4 regions of the Streptomyces sp. NPDC006872 genome follow, and region 2 is predicted to be linked to each of the others. Evidence: riboswitches for the same ligand, from Rfam matches in the RefSeq annotation. Region 2 holds a riboswitch; each other region holds the start of a gene.
The links. A riboswitch is a leader RNA that binds a small molecule or an ion and turns the genes downstream of it on or off. The one in region 2 is predicted to bind cobalamin.

Region 1 (4,203 bases), on a different contig from region 2:
AGGTGAGGGACTGGGCGTAGGTCGTCCAGCGCACGGTGATCGGCTCGGGGCGGGAGACGTCGCCGGCCAGGATCGGCGGGCGGACGTAACGGGTGCCGTAGGACTGCACCCAGCCGTGCCGGGTGGCGAGGTAGCCGGTGAGCTGTTCGGCGAAGTACTGGACCATGTCGTTGCGTTCGGCCTCGCCGTGCACCAGGACGTCCAGGCCGGTCTTCTCCTGGAAGGCGATCACCTCCTGGATCTCGGCCCTGATCCGCTCCTCGTAGCCGGCCGTGTCGATCCGGCCGGCCCGCAAGTCCGCGCGGGCGGTGCGCAGTTCGCCGGTCTGCGGGAAGGAGCCGATGGTGGTGGTCGGCAGGAGCGGCAGGCCGAGGTGGGTGCGCTGGGCCGCGGCCCGTTCGGCGTAGGGCTGGGAGCGGCGGGCGTCGGCATCGGTGACGGCCTCGGCGCGGGCCCGGACGGCAGGGTCGCGGGTGACGGGGGAGTTCATCCGGGAGGCCAGGTCGGACCGGTTCGCGGTCAGTTCCGCCGAGAGGGAACCGGTGCCGTGGGTCAGCCCCTTGGCGAGGGTGACGATCTCGGCGGTCTTCTGCCGGGCGAAGGCGAGCCAGCGCAGGATCTGCGGGTCGACGTCCCGTTCGGAGGCCGTGTCGAGGGGGACGTGCAGCAGGGAGCAGGAGGCGGCCACGTCGACCCGGTCGGCCAGGCCGAGCAGGGTGCCGAGCAGGGCGAGGGATTTCGACAGGTCGTTGATCCAGATGTTGCGGCCGTTGACGACACCGGCGATCAGACGCTTGCCCGGCAGCCCGCCCACGGCTGCCAGCGCGTCGAGATTGGCTGCGGCGGTGTCGGTGAAGTCCAGGGCGAGCCCGTCGACGGGCGCCTTGGCCAGGACCGGCAGGGCCTCGCCCAGCCGGTCGAAGTAGGAGGCGATCAGCAGTTTGGGCCGGTCGGTGAGGGCCCCGAGGTCGCGGTAGGCGCGGGCGGCGGCGTTCAGCTCGGCCGGGGTGCGGTCCTGGACGAGGGCGGGCTCGTCCAACTGCACCCACTCCGCGCCCGCCGCCCGCAGGTCGGCGAGGACCTCGGCGTACACCGGGAGCAGACGGTCCAGCAGGGTCAGCGGGTCGAAGTCCGCCGGCACGCCGGGGGCGGGCTTGGCCAGCAGCAGATAGGTGACCGGGCCGACCAGGACGGGACGGGCGGTGAGTCCGAGGGCCAGGGCCTCGCCCAACTCGGCGACCTGCTTGGTGGAGTCGGTCGTGAAGACCGTGTCCGGGCCCAACTCGGGGACGAGGTAGTGGTAGTTGGTGTCGAACCACTTGGTCATCTCCAGCGGCGCGACGTCCTGGGTACCGCGCGCCATGGCGAAGTAGCCGTCCAGGGCGTCCGCTTCGACGGCCGCCCGGTGGCGGTCGGGGATCGCGCCGACCATGACGGTGGTGTCCAGGACGTGGTCGTAGTACGAGAAGTCACCGGTGGGCACCTCGTGGATGCCGGCCTCGGCGATCTGCCGCCAGTTGCCGGCACGCAGTTCGGCGGCGGCGGTCCGGAGGGCGTCGGCGGTGATGCGGCCCTTCCAGTAGCCCTCGATGGCCTTCTTCAGTTCCCGGTTCGGGCCCTGGCGGGGGTAGCCGTACACGGTGGCCCGTGCTGCCGCGGCTGCGGGCTTGGTGGTCACGGAGATCTCCTTCGCGAGACGAATCCCTGAGATCCCGGCGACGGGACGCGAGCGCGAAGGGGTGACGAACCGGACGGCGACCGACTGCGCAGGGTACGGCGCAGTCGTCCGTCCGGTATGTACGCCGACCCGCCCACGAGGTCACCGGGATGTCCGCGCACGAGTGGTTCGTGTGCGGGCAGTTGGCAGGTCTTCGGACTCGCGGGCACGTCTTGGTCGTACGAAGTCGTACGAGACACCTACTGGCCGTCGCTTCCCAGGCCCTTCGTGGACCCAGTGCGTATGACGGCGGTCGTTCCCGCTCACCGCTGCGGGGCAGTCCCGGATTCCCACCGGGTTCCCTCTTGCGACGCATCCCGCCTGGCGGACGGGGCGAACCAGCTGCACCAGCCACCGTACGGCGGCCTTCAGGGATGCGGCCCATGGTGTCCGGCATTCGGATGGTGGGGTGAGCCACATGGCGGACGTGTGTGGAACGGCCCGGGGGAGGGAAGCGCCCCCCCGCGCCTCCCCGAGGCTGGAGCCCTGTCACGCCCCCTGCAGGCTCGCCGCCAGGCGGACGGCTGCGTCGACCCGCGTGTCCAGCACCGGTGACGCATCAGGCCAGCCCGCGTACCGCACGCACAGCTCCTGGCGACCGATCTCCACCGATTCCACGCCCTGCGGCAGATCCAGTCGGTGTATCTCCCGGCGGCGCAGTCGGGCCGGCGGCCGCTCCTCGGCGAGACGGACCAGGATCGCCGTGTACCAGCTGTTTCCCCCCTCGAGGCCTTCGTCGACGATCAAGCAGGCGATGCCCACTTCGACACCGTCCCGGTGCACCACGGCCAGCACTTCGCCGCGGAAGAGCGGGCTCGCCGGCAGCTTCCACTCCTCCCCGTCGGCGGTGAGCGCGGCCAAGTCGATCTCGCAACGTCCTCCGTTGCGGCCCGCCCACGCGGCCAGCATCGCGCGGCTGCGCGCCTGCCGCTCCGCGTCACGCCGTACCTCGGCCAACGTCATGGCGGAGAGCGCGACCCCGAGCACGACCGTGAAAGCCACAACGAGCAGGATCACCTGCCACGGGAATCCCCAGATGAGCCCGCCGACGAGGAGGATCGCCGACCCGCCTCCCGCGATGACCGCACCCATGATGAGAGCTTCCCGCTCATCGTCCATAAGGGGCATGTACCTCAGTAGACCACCGGTTGCCGCCAATTGCCCTACCCGGTCAGTAAAGTGGCCACGACACACCAGTAGTTGACGGTACGTCAGAGCTTCCGCAACATCCACAACGGACAGCAGACGACAGTCCAGCTCCACACGCCCTGGGCGTCCCTGCTGTTCGTCCTGGCCGCCGTCACAGCGTTCCCCGCCCACCCCGGACTGCTCGGACGCGGCCGGCTCCCGCCCGACTTCGAGAGGCGATGCGCCGATCTGGGCCGCCCCTGCCGCCCGGCAGTCGGGCTCCTGCTGAACCGCGGCCGCTAGAACGGCGTTCCGCGGGTGCCGGTCCGGCTCTCAGTTGGTTCCGGGCTGGATGAGCTTGTAGAAGAGGCGGGCGCCGGCCCGTTGGGCGGACTGGCGCAGCCGCACCGGGAGCGGCCGGGCAGATGCCCGCCTGGGCGGGTTCGTGGCCAGGCGGGGGAAGAGGGCTTCGGCGTTGGTGCGGTTGACGGCTGCGAGGGTGCGGGGGTCCACGCCGCTGTCCAGTCCGTTGGCGAAGTACTGGGAGGCGGGGGCGGGGGCGAAGGGCCAGTCGCTGCCGAACAGGACGTGTCCGGGGCGGGTGAAGGCGAGCAGGGTGGGCAGGGCGGCGGGGCTGGCGGAGAGGGCGGTGTCGTAGTAGAAGCCGCGCAGGTCGTCCAGGGTGTCGAGAGGGCTGCGTCCGGTGTCGGCGGCGATGGCGACGGCCATGCGGTGGGAGGCGTAGGGGACGAAGCCGCCGGCGTGGCTGAGGACGAAGCGGATGTTCGGGTAGCGGCGCGGGATGCCGTTGCGGACGAGGAGGTAGGCGGCGCGGGTGGTGTCGAGGAGGAAGTCGGCGGCGAACGGGGGGATTCCGTCGACGGCGGGTGCGGGGAGTTCGGCGGGGTGGACGAAGACGACGGCGCCGTGCTCGTCGAGCACTCGCCACAGTGAGTCCTGGCCCTCGGCGCCCAGGTAGACGCCCTGGTTGTTGGCGAGCAGGGTGACCCCGTCCGCCCCGAGTTCGGTGAGGGCCCGCTCCGCCTCCTGCGCCGACGCGTGGATGTCGGGCATGGGCAGTGTGGCGAACCACCCGAAGCGGTCGGGGTGTTCGGCGGCGACGGACGCCGAGTGGTCGTTGAGCCGTCGGGCCAGACCGGCGGCCTCGCCGGGGTGGGTGAGGAAGCCGGCGCCCGGGGTGGAGACGGAGAGGATCGCCGTCTCGGCCCGCAGCAGGTCCATCAGCTCCAGGGCCGCCTCGGGGCTCCAGTCGGGCAGGGCGCGGCCGCCCGCTTCGGCGATGCCGGCCTTGGCGAGGACGTCGCGGTAGAAGGACGGGATGACGTGCTGGTGGACGT
Region 2 (4,203 bases):
CGGCCGTCGCCCGGTGATCTACACGACGACCCACTGGTGGAATCTGTGCACGGGCGGCAGCAGCGCCTTCGCCGCGGATCACGCCCTGTGGATCGCCCGTTACCGGTCCGCCGACGCGGGCGTTCTGCCGGCCGGATGGTCGACGTGGACCTTCTGGCAGTACGCCGACAGCGGCAGCCTGCCGGGTGACCAGAATCTCTTCAACGGCTCCGCCGACGGGCTGCAGAGGTTCGCAAAAGGGGACTAGCCGTGCGGCGTCTGTGCCGCCGGCGGCACAGAGAAGAAACAGAGCCCCGCTCCCGCCCCAATGGACACCGTCAAGCCCCCTTCAGTTCACCTTCCGTTCACCCAGGTTACTTACGTTCAACCGGCCGATTACTTCGAACGATTGCCTGGGTAAATGGAAAGCTTCTCGCTGATCCTCGCGATTGTGGTGGTAACCGCACTCGCGTTCGATTTCACGAACGGTTTCCACGACACCGCCAACGCGATGGCCACGACCATCTCGACCGGTGCGCTCAGACCCAAGGTCGCGGTGGCCATGTCCGCCGTGCTCAACCTCGTCGGCGCGTTCCTCTCCGTGGAGGTCGCCAACACGATCTCCAAGGGACTCGTCGACGAGACGGGCATCCGGCCCGAGGTCATCTTCGCCGCACTGGTCGGCGCCATCCTCTGGAACCTGCTGACCTGGCTGGTGGGCCTGCCCTCCAGTTCCTCGCACGCCCTCATGGGCGGTCTGATCGGCGCCACCATCGCCTCGGCCGGCATGGGCGCGGTGCACGGCGACGCCCTGGTCACCAAGGTCCTGATCCCGGCCATCGCGGCCCCGATCGTCGCGGGCATCGCGGCGATGCTGGCGACCCGCCTGTCCTACACCCTCGGCAAGAAGGCCGACGGCAAGGCCGCGGCGAAGGGCTACCGCGCCGGCCAGATCGCCTCGGCCGGCCTGGTCTCGCTCGCCCACGGCACGAACGACGCGCAGAAGACGATGGGCATCATCACCCTCGCCCTCGTCGCCGGCGGCGCCGTGGCCCCCGACTCGGATCCGCCCACCTGGGTCATCCTCTCCGCGGGCCTCGCCATCGCGCTCGGCACCTACCTCGGCGGCTGGCGCATCATCCGCACGATGGGCAAGGGTCTGACCGACCTCCAGCCGCAGCAGGGCTTCGCCGCCCAGACCAGCGCGGCCACGGTCATCCTGGCCTCCTCCCACCTCGGCTTCTCCCTCTCCACCACCCACTCGGTCTCCGGTGCGGTGATGGGCGCGGGGCTCGGCCGCAAGGGCGGAGTGGTCCGCTGGTCGACGGCGACACGGATGTTCGTCGCGTGGGGCCTGACGCTGCCGGCGGCGGCCCTGGTCGGCGCGCTGGCCGAGTCCGTGACCGACCTGGGCGACTGGGGCACCGCGGTGGTCGCGATCTTCCTGGTGGCCTCCAGCGCGGCGATCTGGAAGATCTCGCGGCGCGAGGTCATCGACGCCTCCAACGTCAACGGGACGGAGGAGCCGGCGGCGATCCCGACGGCGCCGGTCACCGACAGCCTGACGGCCACCATCCCGTCCCCCGCAGCCACCGCCACGGCCGTCGAGCCCACGGCCCCGGCCGTCTGAGCCCGCGCACCCGGTACGAAGGAAGAGAAGCAGCATGAAGATCGACTGGGCGGCCCTGGGCTCCGTCTTCGGCGTCAGCCTCGTGGTCACCGTGGGTCTGGTGACCCTGTTCACCCTGGGCGTCATGGGCCTGTCGCGGCAGGAACGCGCAACGGCGGAGGGCGGCTCGGCCACCCTCGCGGTGACGGGCGCGTACGCGTGCTTCGTCGCCTGCGCGGCTGCGGTGGCCTACGGGATCTCGTTGATCGTGGCCTGACGCTCGGCCAACGGCACTCACCGCCCTGTGCGGCTCTTCGACGAGCCGCACAGGGCGGTCCGTTTTTTCCTCCGCGAGCCGGGTGCGAGTGGCGGCCGTCGTAGTGGCGGTGTGGGGTTCTGCACACTCTCCCCGCGCAGGTCAACGGCAAGTTGACGGCCGTTCCGGGCCCGTGGTGGACTGCCGGAGCCATCAACGGCGGTAGGAGAGGAAGCCGGTGCGAATCCGGCGCGGTCCCGCCACTGTCACCGGGGTAGTAAGCCCCCGGGAGCCAGGAACTCTCCCCGCCGGTCTAGTCGAACCAGGGCGCGGACACCCTGAGTGAGGACATATCGCTATGCTCGCTGGGCCGTTGAGGTACCGCACCGGTTCGCTGCCCGACCCCACGGCCGGCTGAGCCCGTGCGTGCCGATCGCGTCTTCGCGTACGGCGCCGCCGCCGGCCTCCTCGGCGATCTGTTCCTCGGCGATCCCCGCCGAGGGCATCCGGTCGCCGCCTTCGGGCGGGCCGCGGGTGGCGTGGAGCGGGTGTTGTGGCGGGATCATCGGGGGTGGGGCGCCCTGCACACCCTGGTGTGCGCCGGGAGCGCCGTCGGGCTGGGGGCTGCCGCCTCGCGCGGCGGACGGTCCTCCGCCGCCGTCTCCGTCGTCCTCACCTCCGCCGCCACCTGGGCCGTCGTCGGGGGCTCCTCCCTCGTCCGCGAGGCGCGGGGCATCGGGCGGGCCCTCGAAGCGGGTGACGTCGACGCCGCGCGGGAGCGGCTGCCGCATCTGTGCGGGCGGGATCCGCAGGCGCTGGACGCGGACGGGATCGCCCGGGCCGTGGTGGAGTCCGTCGCCGAGAACACCTCCGACGCCGTCGTGGGGGCGCTGGTGTGGGGGGCCGTCGGCGGGGTGCCGGGGCTGGTCGGGTTCCGGGCCGTCAACACCCTGGACGCCATGGTCGGGCACCGGTCTCCGAGATACCTGCGCTTCGGGTGGGCCTCCGCTCGGCTCGACGACCTGGCCGGGTGGCCGGGGGCCCGGCTGACCGCTGTGCTCGCCGCCGTGGCCGGGGACGATCCGCGCGGGGCCGTTCGGGCCTGGCGGGCGGACGCGGGCAGGCATCCCAGTCCCAATGCCGGGCCCGTCGAGGCGTCGTTCGCCGGGGCGCTCGGCGTGCGGCTGGGCGGGACCCTGTCGTACGGCGGCCGGGTCGAGCACCGGCCCGTGCTCAACGCGGCGGCCGGGCGGCCCGTCGTCGCCCGGGACATCGAACGTGCCGCGCGGCTCTCCCGCCGGGTCGGCCTCCTCGCGCTCGGCGTGACCGTCGCCGCGCGCGCTCTCGCCACGACGGTGAACGCGAAAGCGAAGGGGCGTACTTCATGACGGGCGGCGGTCTTCTGGTCGCCGGCACGACCTCCGATGCCGGCAAGAGTGTCGTCACGGCCGGGATCTGCCGGTGGCTGGTGCGGCAGGGGGTGAAGGTCGCGCCCTTCAAGGCCCAGAACATGTCCCTGAATTCGTTTGTGACGAAGGAAGGCGCCGAGATCGGGCGGGCGCAGGCCATGCAGGCCCAGGCCTGCCGGGTCGAACCGACCGCGCTCATGAATCCCGTGCTGCTGAAGCCGGGCGGCGAGCAGAGCAGTCAGGTCGTGCTGCTCGGGAAGCCCGTCGGGGAGATGAGCGCCCGCGGCTATCACGGGGGACGGCAGCAGAGACTCCTGGGAACCGTTCTCGACTGTCTCGCCGAGTTGCGGGGCACGTATGACGCGGTGATCTGTGAGGGGGCCGGTTCTCCCGCCGAGATCAATCTTCGGCGGACCGACATCGTCAACATGGGGATCGCCCGGAATGCCGGGCTTCCCGTCCTCGTCGTCGGCGACATCGATCGTGGCGGGGTCTTCGCGTCCTTCTTCGGGACCGTCGCGCTCCTCTCCCCCGAGGATCAGGCACTCGTCGCCGGGTTCCTCGTCAACAAGTTCCGGGGGGATGTGAGCCTTCTGGAGCCGGGCCTGGACATGCTGCTCGGGCTCACCGGGCGGCGGACCTACGGGGTGCTGCCGTTCCGGCACGGGCTCGGGATCGACGAGGAGGACGGGCTTCGGGTGTCGCTGCGCGGGACCGTGCGGGAGTCGAACGTCTCCCCGCCCGTCGGCGAGGACGTGCTGCGGGTCGCCGTCTGCGCGGTCCCCCTCATGTCCAACTTCACCGACGTGGACGCGCTGGCCGCCGAGCCGGGCGTCGTCGTGCGGTTCGTGGACCGGCCCGAGGAGCTCGCCGACGCCGACCTCGTCGTCGTCCCCGGCACCCGGGGCACGGTCCGGGCCCTGGAGTGGCTGCGCGAACGCGGCCTCGCC
Region 3 (4,203 bases), on a different contig from region 2:
CCATGCTCGGCGACCGCGCCCAGGCCGCCGGGGCGACGTACGTCGACACGTACGCCCCGTCCGCCGGACACGACGCCTGTTCCCCTGCCGGCACCCGTTGGATCGAACCTCTCCGGCCCAGCAGCCCGGCAGCCGTCGTCCACCCAACGAACACGGTGAACGAGGCATGGCCACCGCCGTCCTGAGCGCCATGAGGAACTGACGACACCCCAGCAGGACATAAGCCGCGGGTCACCGGCAGGGAGCCAACTGTAAATCCTCGTCACAAGCAGGCTAACGCCGTACCCGCGGCATCCCCAGCCCTATCCACGAGATGATCTCCCGCTGGATCTCGTTGTTGCCGCCGCCGAAGGTGAAGATCACGGCGGAGCGGTAGCCCCGTTCGAGCTCGCCGTGCAGCACGGCGCCCGCGGAGCCCTCCTGGAGTGCGCCGGGGGCCGCGACGATCTCCAGCAGCCAGGCGTAGGCGTCCCGGCGGGCCTCGGAGCCGTAGACCTTGACGGCGGAGGCGTCCTGGGGGGTGAGGGTGCCGTTCTGGAGGGCGCCGACCATCTGCCAGTTCAGCAGCTTGAGCGCGTCGAGCTTCACATGGGTCTGGGCCAGCCGGCGGCGCACCCAGGGCAGGTCGACGACCCGGCGGCCGTCGGCGAGCTTGGTCTCCGTCGCCCAGCGCTGCACGTCGTGCAGGGCGCGGATGGCCATCGTGCCGTGCGCGGCGAGGGTCACGCGCTCGTGGTTGAGCTGGTTGGTGATCAGCCGCCAGCCCTGGTTCTCGGGGCCGACCCGCCGGGAGACCGGGACCCGGACGTTCTCGTAGTAGCTGGCGGTGGTGTCGTGCGAGGCGAGGGTGCGGATGACCGTGCAGGAGTAGCCGGGGTCGGCGGTCGGCACCAGGAGCATGGTGATGCCCTTGTGCGGCGGGGCCTCGGGGTCGGTGCGCACGGCGAGCCAGACCCAGTCCGCGGTGTCGCCGTTGGTCGTCCAGATCTTCTGCCCGTTGACCACGTACTCGTCGCCGTCGCGTACCGCACGGGTCTTGAGGGCGGCGAGGTCGGTGCCGGCGTCGGGCTCGCTGTAGCCGATGGCGAAGTCGATCTCACCGGCGAGGATCTTCGGCAGGAAGTCCGCCTTCTGCTCGTCCGTGCCGTACCGCATGATCGTCGGCCCCACGGTGTTGAGCGCCATCAGCGGCAGCGGCACGCCGGCCTGGGCGGCCTCGTCGAAGAAGACGAACTGCTCGATGGGCGTGAGGCCCCGGCCGCCGTACTCCTTCGGCCAGCCGACGCCGAGCCAGCCGTCCGCGCCGAGCCGGCGGATGGTCTTGCGGTAGAAGCGTTTCGCGGCGACCGGGTCGATGTGCCGGGCGTAGGCGTTGGCCGGCACCAACTCGGCGAAGTAGGCGCGCAGTTCGGTGCGCAGCCGCAGCTGCTCGGGCGTGTGGTCGAGGTGCACGGCGCCTCCTGGCTTCCCAAGGCCGGTGTCCGGACGGTGCTTCCCGAGGCCGGTGTCCGGACGGTCCTGACGGCGCACACGGTAGAACGTGTTCCAGAAATTGGGAATGGGGAGCGCGACGCCAGAAGGGCCCCGGAGCGGAAGCGCTCCGGGGCCCTTCGACCGTGCGGTGATCAGTGAGGTACCGGAGTCGGCTGGGCCGTCACCGCCGGCTTCCTGGCGGCCTCGGGGGCCAGCAGGCGCTCCGCGAGCACCCCGAAGACCAGCCCGAAGGCGGTCCACAGGGCTGCCTGCACGGCGAGGGCGGCAAGCCGGTACTGCCACAGCAGGGTGGCCGGGAAGTCCGCCGGAGCCTCGTTGAACGACGGCAGGAAGGCGTACGCCAGACCCACGACGAGGACGAAGAACCCGCCCGCCGCCAGCGTGGCGTTCCAGTTGCCCAGGCGCGGCGCGAGACGCCTGCCCAGGACGACGGCGCCGACCGCCAGCAGCACACTGAGCACGACCATCAGGAAGTACAGCGTGGTGCGCTGGTTGAGCGTGTCGGGATCCCCGACGGCCGGCGGGTTGGCGGGGTACTTCAGGAACGGGACGACGTACACCGAGACCAGCCCGGCGCCCGCCAGGAGCAGCGCGCTCGCGCGCGGCCCGAAGCGGCCGATCCGGCCGAGCGCGAAGCAGTACGCCAGGGCCGCGATGCCGCCGAAGGCGACTCCGTAGACGAGGACCCCGGTGGACAGGCCCGCGGTGGACTGCAGGGTGCGGCTGACGAGTTCCTCGCCGCCGTGCTCGTGGGCGTGCGCCTCCTCGAAGGCGATCGCCTCGTCGACGCGCGGTTCGCCCAGGAAGTAGGCGACGAAGAGGGCCACCAGGCCCGCGGCGAGTCCCGCGAGCATGCCACGGACCAGGAGGTTTCTGACAGTTGCGGAGTTCATGAGCGGATGCGCTTCCTCTTCGCTGTCAGTGGCAGGGGAAGCCGAGCAGGTGGCGGGCGTCGTGCACCCACTCGTGGACGCCCTCGCCGGACACCACGGACGTGGCGCCCTGTTCGGCGCCGACGAAGTACAGCAGGACCAGCATCAGGATGCCGAAGAAGACCGCCCACGGGACGATCGCCCCGATCGGCAGCTTCTCGGGGAGGGCGGTAGGGGTAGCGCTCGGCTGGACGGCGGACTGCGCCATGGCAGGACCTCCTGGGGGAACTCGCGTCCCGGCTCGGTGGTGCACAGGACGACGGTGCGGGTCTGACTCACCCGGCCCGCACCTGAGATGGGGGCCCGGCACACAGTGGCGCGACCGTGCCGGGCTTCCACCGGCTTCCGCTTGTCCGTCGTCGATGTCGATTTCGTCGAGGACCGTACCGCGAAAGTGCAGTTCCGGCCAAGGGCGCATGGACGGGGTACGGGAGCGGGACCGCCGGCCCGTCCGGCAGGATGACCTCCCATGACGGGTGAGGAACCGAGGGCGCCGCTCGGACGCACCGGGCTGGAGACCGCCGAGCACCCGCAGGTCGAGAACGTGCCGCCGACCCGCGCCGCCCGGCACCGGATCGCCTCGGCAGCGGCTTCCGCGACGGTCGCCGCACCGGCGGACCGACCCGTTGAGGTCGACGAGGCCGACGAGCAGTGGCACCGACTCGCCGTCCAGAGCGGCCTGTTCGACGAGGACGGCGTGCGCCTTCGCGAGGAGGTCGGGCACCGGGCCGCGACGGACCAGCGGCTGTCCACGGCCTCGACCTCGGGGCCTCGGCCTCGGCCGTACGACTGCTCGACGACCCGCACAGTCACATCCGTGACGCGGCCGACCGACGCCCGCGACTGCCCGCCCGGGTACCGAGCACGAGAGAAAGGCCTCGCATGACGAGCAGGCTGGTCCTGGTCTCCCCCGCACTCACGGCCGCCCTGCGCGAGGCGCGGTTCGACGACGGCGGTCCGCTCGACGACGTCGGGCTGCGGCAGGCCCGGGCGGCCGCCGGGACGCTGCCGACGGCCGAGCGCGTCTGGACGTCCCCCACCGTGCGCTGCCGCGAGACGGCCGCCGCACTGGGCCTCGACGCCGTGGACGCGCCCGGGCTGGCGGCGCTGGACGCGGGCCGCTGGCGGGGCGAGGCACTGGCGGACGTGGGGGCTCGGGAGCCGGACGCGCTGGCCGCGTGGCTCACGGACCCGGCGGCCGCGCCGCACGGCGGGGAGTCGGTGCGGGCGGTGTGCGAACGGGTGGCCGCCTGGCTGGACACGGCCGCACTGCAGCCGGGGCGGACCGTGGCCGTCGCCGAGCCCGAGGTCGTCCGGGCCGCGGTGGTGCGGGCGCTGGGAGCGCCGGAGTCGGCGTTCTGGCGCACCGACGTCCCGCCGCTGACGGCCGTGGAGCTCAGCGGCCGGTCGGGGCGCTGGAACGTACGGATGGGCCGCCCCCTGTGAGGCGCCCGCGGTGAGGGCGTTTGCGGTGAGGGCGTCTGCGCGCGGTCTCAGACCAGCGTGCCGATGAAGTCCGTGCAGGTCGCGGCGCAGGCGCGGCAGGCGGCCGCGCCCTCCTCGGCTCCCGGGTGCTTGTCGAAGGCGTGGGCGCACTCCAGGCAGACGGTCCGGCACCACTCCAGTTGGGCGCGGATGCCGGCCTCGTCCATCCGGCTGTCCTCGGACAGCACCCGGCAGGTCGCGTCGCACACCTCCGCGCACATGATGCCCTTGCGTCGCACGAGTTCGTCTCGTTCGGTCCCGTCCGGGTCCACGTGGCTCGCCCGCAGCGCAC
Region 4 (4,203 bases), on a different contig from region 2:
ACCCGAGGCACACCGTCAGGGCGAGCGCCAGCACGGCCAGGCAGAGCCACACCTCGGTCCAGCCGGCGCCGCTGAGCGACCCGAGCAGCCAGAACAGCACGCCCCGGGTGGTCTCCGCGTCGGCCGCCGTCAGTACGACGAACGAGGTCACGGCCGAGAACAACTGCATCGCGGCCACACCGGACAGCACCACCCGGTCCGTCGTCCCGCCGAGCGTGTGGCTGAGCAGCAGCACCAGCGCGAACGAGCCGAGCGCGCCCGCGAACGCGCCCCCCGACACGGACACGACGCTCCCGCCGACCCCGAGGACGACCACGACGACGGCCCCGGTCGACGCGCCGGAGGAGACCCCCAGGACGAAGGGGTCGGCCAGCGGGTTGCGCAGCAGCGACTGCAGCACCGCCCCGCACACGGCGAGCCCGGCACCGCACACCGCGGCGAGGAGGGTGCGCGGCAGCCGCAGGTTCCAGACGATGCCGTCCCGGATGGGGGACAGGTCCGAGGCGCCCCAGCCCAGGTGGGAGGCGACCGTGGACCAGACGTCGCCGACGCCGATGTCCGCGGGCCCGATGGTGATGGCCACGGCGACGGACACGGCCAGCACCGCGAGTCCGGCGACCGGGCCGGCCAGGCCCCGCAGCGCCCCGGCGGCTGCCCGCAGCCGTCGGACCCCGGGCGACCGCAGGGCGGTGGTCATCCGGCGAGCCCGTACGCGCGCAGCGCCGCGGCGACCTTCTCCACGCCTTCGACGGTGCGGATCGTGGGGTTCATGGCCTGCCCGCTGAGCAGTACGTAGCGCTTCTTCCGCACCGCGTCCATGTTCTTCGTCGCCGGGTTGGACTCCAGGAACGCGATCTTCCGCGCGGCGGTCTCGGCCGTCTGCGACTTACGGGTGAGGTCGCCGATGACGAGCACGTCGGGGTTGCGGTCGGCGACCGTCTCCCAGTTCACCTGCGGCCATTCCTGTGTGCTGTCGTCGAAGACGTTCTTCGCGCCGAGCGCGTTCGTGACGATGCCCGGCGCCCCGCAACAGCCCGCCAGATAGGGGGACTCCTGGTTCGCGAACCAGTACAGGACGGTGGCGTCCCCGGCGTCGATGCCGGACGTGGCCTCGGCCACCCGGCCCTCGAGCTGCGTGACCAGCTTCTCGCCGCGCTCCGCCACCCCGAAGATCCGCGCCAGTTCGCGCACTTCGCGGTACACGGTGTCCATGGCGAGCGGCTCGGTCCGCGAGCCGTCGCCGCCGCCGCTGTTGTCCTTGCCCTCGCAGTCGGCGGGCGAGAGGTACGTCGGCACCCCCAGCTCCTCGAACTTCTCGCGGGGGGCCACTCCGCCCTTGCTCAGCGTGGAGGCGAAGGAGGAGGCGACGAAGTCCGGCTCGACGTCCAGCACCTTCTCGAACGACGGCTGGTTGTCGGCGAGTCGCGGCACCTTCGCGTCGGCCTTCTCCAGCCCCTTCATGACCGGGTCGGTCCAGGTGGCGGTGCCCACCATGCGGTCGGCCAGGCCGAGCGAGAGCATGATCTCGGTGGTGCCCTGGTTCAGCGAGACGGCCCGCTCCGGAGGGGCCCCGACGGTCACCTTCTGCCCGCAGTTGTCCAGCGTGACGGCCTTCGCGGACGCGCCGGCGCCCGAAGCCCCCTCGGACGACGAGCCCGAACCACAGGCGGACAGCAGCAGTGCCCCGGACAGGAGCAGGACGGAACAGCGGGCGGGACGTGACAGATGCACGAAGCGGCTTCCTAGGCGTCGAGGCCCATGCGCGGGGCCCGTTCGGACGGTCGGCTGCCAGCAGGTCTTCGGACTCGGGATCACCCCGGCGGGGCACCTTCCCAGACCCGGCCATGGCCGTCGTCCAGTGGTTGCCGCCCCGCCCGTCACCCTCACCGCTGCGCGTCAGTTCCGGACTCCCACCGGATTCCCTGACCCGTGCACGCGTACTACCGCGTATACGAATACGACTGGCGTTCGAAAATTACCATGGCATTGCCTGCTCGCCCCACGTGCCCCCGATGCCCCCGATGTCCCCCGGTCGGTCCTACGGCGCTTCGTCAGGGTCGTAGTGGGCGTTGCGGTCGACCGAGCGGTAGATGTCGGGGGCGATGGGCCGGCGCAGTTCCTCGGCGAGATGCCCGAGCAGTCCGGCCGTCCGGGCGAGCAGCGCGAAGCCGCGCAGCAGCTCGACGGGGAGCCCGAGATCGGCGAGCGCCGCTCCGCACACTCCGGCGCCGTTGAGGGGCAGCGCGCGACCGAGGACGTCCGGCGCCACCCGCCCGACGGCCTCGAACAGGGCGAGGTGAGGGCCGTAGACCCCTTCCTCACGCGCGATGCGGACGATCACCGGCGTCCGTGGGTCGCCCTCCTTGTGCACCGGGTGGCCGAGGCCGGGCACGAGCTGTTTCGCCGCCTTGCGTTCCGTCAGCGCCTCTCGTGCCAGCGCATCCCAGCCCGCGTCGGTGGCGGGAAGGGGCTTGCCTGCCGAGCCTGCCGAGTCCGCCGCGCTCGCCTCGGCGAGCACCTCGGCGAGGAAGCGGCCGGTGTCCTCGGTGACGCCCAGGAAGCGGGAGCCGCCGCCGAGCAGCCCGGCGGCGAGGGCTCCTTGCACGGACTCCGGCGCGGAGAACAGGGTCATGCGTGCGGCGATCGCGGTGGGTGTGAAGCCGTGGTCGGCCAGCGCGACCAGCACCGTCTCGAAGAGCCGCACCTCGCCCGCGGTGGGGCGGCGCCGGGCGGTGAGCCAGAACGCGAGTTCGCCGAAGCCGACCTGGCCCATCAGGTCTTCCGCCAGGTTCTGCCCGAGGAGGCTGATGGTGGCGGCGTCCGAGGTCCCGAGACCGGTCGGGTACCGGGGCTGGGGTTGAGGCCGACGCTGGGAGTCGGGTCGGGGCTGTCCGGCGGTCATCGATCTGTTTCCTTGTCCGCCGCGAGCCAGGCCCGTAGCTCTTCTCCGTGCTGGTCGAGGGCGGGCGGCGGAAGATCGTGCCGGGGCGGGGTGCCGCTGAAGGTGATCGGATTGCGGATCATCGGCACGGAGTCCGGCCCGCTGCCCAGGGCGACCACCGGGTCGAGCCCCAGGTCCGCCGCGAGCGCGACACCTGCGTCCACGTGGTTGATCGGTCCGCAGGGCACACCCGCCGCGGACAGTCTCCTGAACCATTCGTCCGCCGGGCGCTGTTCGAGCTTGGCGACCAGGAGCGGACGCAGTTGCTCGCGGTTGCGGGTCCGGGCCTCGTTGCCGGCGAACCGAGGGTCCTCGACCAGCTCGTCCAGGCCCAGTTCGACGCAGAGTCTGCAGAACTGGCCGTCGTTGCCCGCGATGACGATGAGGTCCTTGTCGGCCGTGGGCAGCGGTTCGTAGGGGAACAGGCTGGGATGCGCGTTGCCCATCCGGTGCGGGACGACACCGCCGGCCACGTGGGCCGAGGTGTGGTTCACCAGGCCCGACAGCGCGGAGGAGAGGAGGTTGACCTCGACGTGCTGTCCGGCCCCGGTCGCGTTGCGGTGGTTGAGCGCGGCCAGGATCCCGATGGCGGCGTGCATGCCGGTCATGACGTCGAACACCGAGATCCCCGCCCGGTACGGCGGACCGTCCGCGTCCCCGGTCAGGCTCATGAGCCCGGACGCCGCCTGCACCAGCAGGTCGTAGCCGGGCAGGGACGCCCCGCCGGCCGTGCCGAACCCGCTGATCGAGGTGTAGATCAGCCCGGGGTTGTCCGTGCGGACCGTCGCGTAGTCCAGACCGAACCGGGCCAGACCGCCCGGCTTGAAGTTCTCGATCATGATGTCCGCACGCGAGACCAGTTCCTGGGCCAGTCGCAGATCCTCGGCGTTCCTGAGGTCCAGGGCGAGGGAGCGCTTGTTGCGGTTGACGCCCAGGTAGTAGGTCGACACCCCGTCCCGGACCGGCGGCATCCAGGTGCGCGTGTCATCGCCGGACGGCGATTCCACCTTGATCACCTCGGCCCCCAGGTCCCCGAGCAGCATGGTGGCGTACGGCCCGGCCAGGATGCGGGAGAAGTCGGCGATCAGCAGCCCGTCGAGGGCGCCGGCTGTGACGGTCATCGAGCGACACCTTTCACCGTGTCCGGCAGGCGGACCAATGTCCGCCAGTGTGGTTCCTTGGTCCGTCCACTGTCAATCATGAGAGGTGTCGGCGCGAGAAGCGGCGATACAGTGGCGGACAACCATCCGGTGGGCGGCCCT

Region 1: linked by a shared signal. The riboswitch ahead of metE (5-methyltetrahydropteroyltriglutamate--homocysteine S-methyltransferase) and the one ahead of ABZ725_RS36245 (cobalamin biosynthesis protein) in region 2 are both predicted to bind cobalamin.
Region 3: linked by a shared signal. The riboswitch ahead of ABZ725_RS32405 (CbtB-domain containing protein) and the one ahead of ABZ725_RS36245 (cobalamin biosynthesis protein) in region 2 are both predicted to bind cobalamin.
Region 4: linked by a shared signal. The riboswitch ahead of ABZ725_RS24830 (ABC transporter substrate-binding protein) and the one ahead of ABZ725_RS36245 (cobalamin biosynthesis protein) in region 2 are both predicted to bind cobalamin.

Annotation. Positions count from the first base shown of each region.
Region 1 is NZ_JBEYIL010000002.1:778,646-782,848, forward strand. Features, by position in the region: gene metE (5-methyltetrahydropteroyltriglutamate--homocysteine S-methyltransferase) at 1-1,678, opposite strand, end outside; cobalamin riboswitch at 1,845-2,075, opposite strand; gene ABZ725_RS08480 (hypothetical protein) at 2,207-2,809, opposite strand; gene ABZ725_RS08485 (hypothetical protein) at 2,918-3,148, shown strand; gene ABZ725_RS08490 (amidohydrolase family protein) at 3,179-4,203, opposite strand, start outside.
Region 2 is NZ_JBEYIL010000015.1:67,740-71,942, forward strand. Features, by position in the region: gene ABZ725_RS36230 (lysozyme) at 1-247, shown strand, start outside; gene ABZ725_RS36235 (inorganic phosphate transporter) at 401-1,609, shown strand; gene ABZ725_RS36240 (hypothetical protein) at 1,644-1,865, shown strand; cobalamin riboswitch at 2,033-2,168, shown strand; gene ABZ725_RS36245 (cobalamin biosynthesis protein) at 2,267-3,232, shown strand; gene ABZ725_RS36250 (cobyric acid synthase) at 3,229-4,203, shown strand, end outside.
Region 3 is NZ_JBEYIL010000012.1:134,552-138,754, reverse strand. Features, by position in the region: gene ABZ725_RS32420 (SGNH/GDSL hydrolase family protein) at 1-185, shown strand, start outside; gene ABZ725_RS32415 (acyl-CoA dehydrogenase family protein) at 274-1,452, opposite strand; gene ABZ725_RS32410 (CbtA family protein) at 1,626-2,387, opposite strand; gene ABZ725_RS32405 (CbtB-domain containing protein) at 2,413-2,634, opposite strand; cobalamin riboswitch at 2,670-2,827, opposite strand; gene ABZ725_RS32400 (hypothetical protein) at 2,896-3,312, shown strand; gene ABZ725_RS32395 (histidine phosphatase family protein) at 3,309-3,872, shown strand; gene ABZ725_RS32390 (ferredoxin) at 3,920-4,203, opposite strand, start outside.
Region 4 is NZ_JBEYIL010000008.1:257,238-261,440, reverse strand. Features, by position in the region: gene ABZ725_RS24835 (iron chelate uptake ABC transporter family permease subunit) at 1-697, opposite strand, end outside; gene ABZ725_RS24830 (ABC transporter substrate-binding protein) at 694-1,731, opposite strand; cobalamin riboswitch at 1,773-1,978, opposite strand; gene ABZ725_RS24825 (citryl-CoA lyase) at 2,039-2,902, opposite strand; gene ABZ725_RS24820 (CoA transferase) at 2,899-4,062, opposite strand.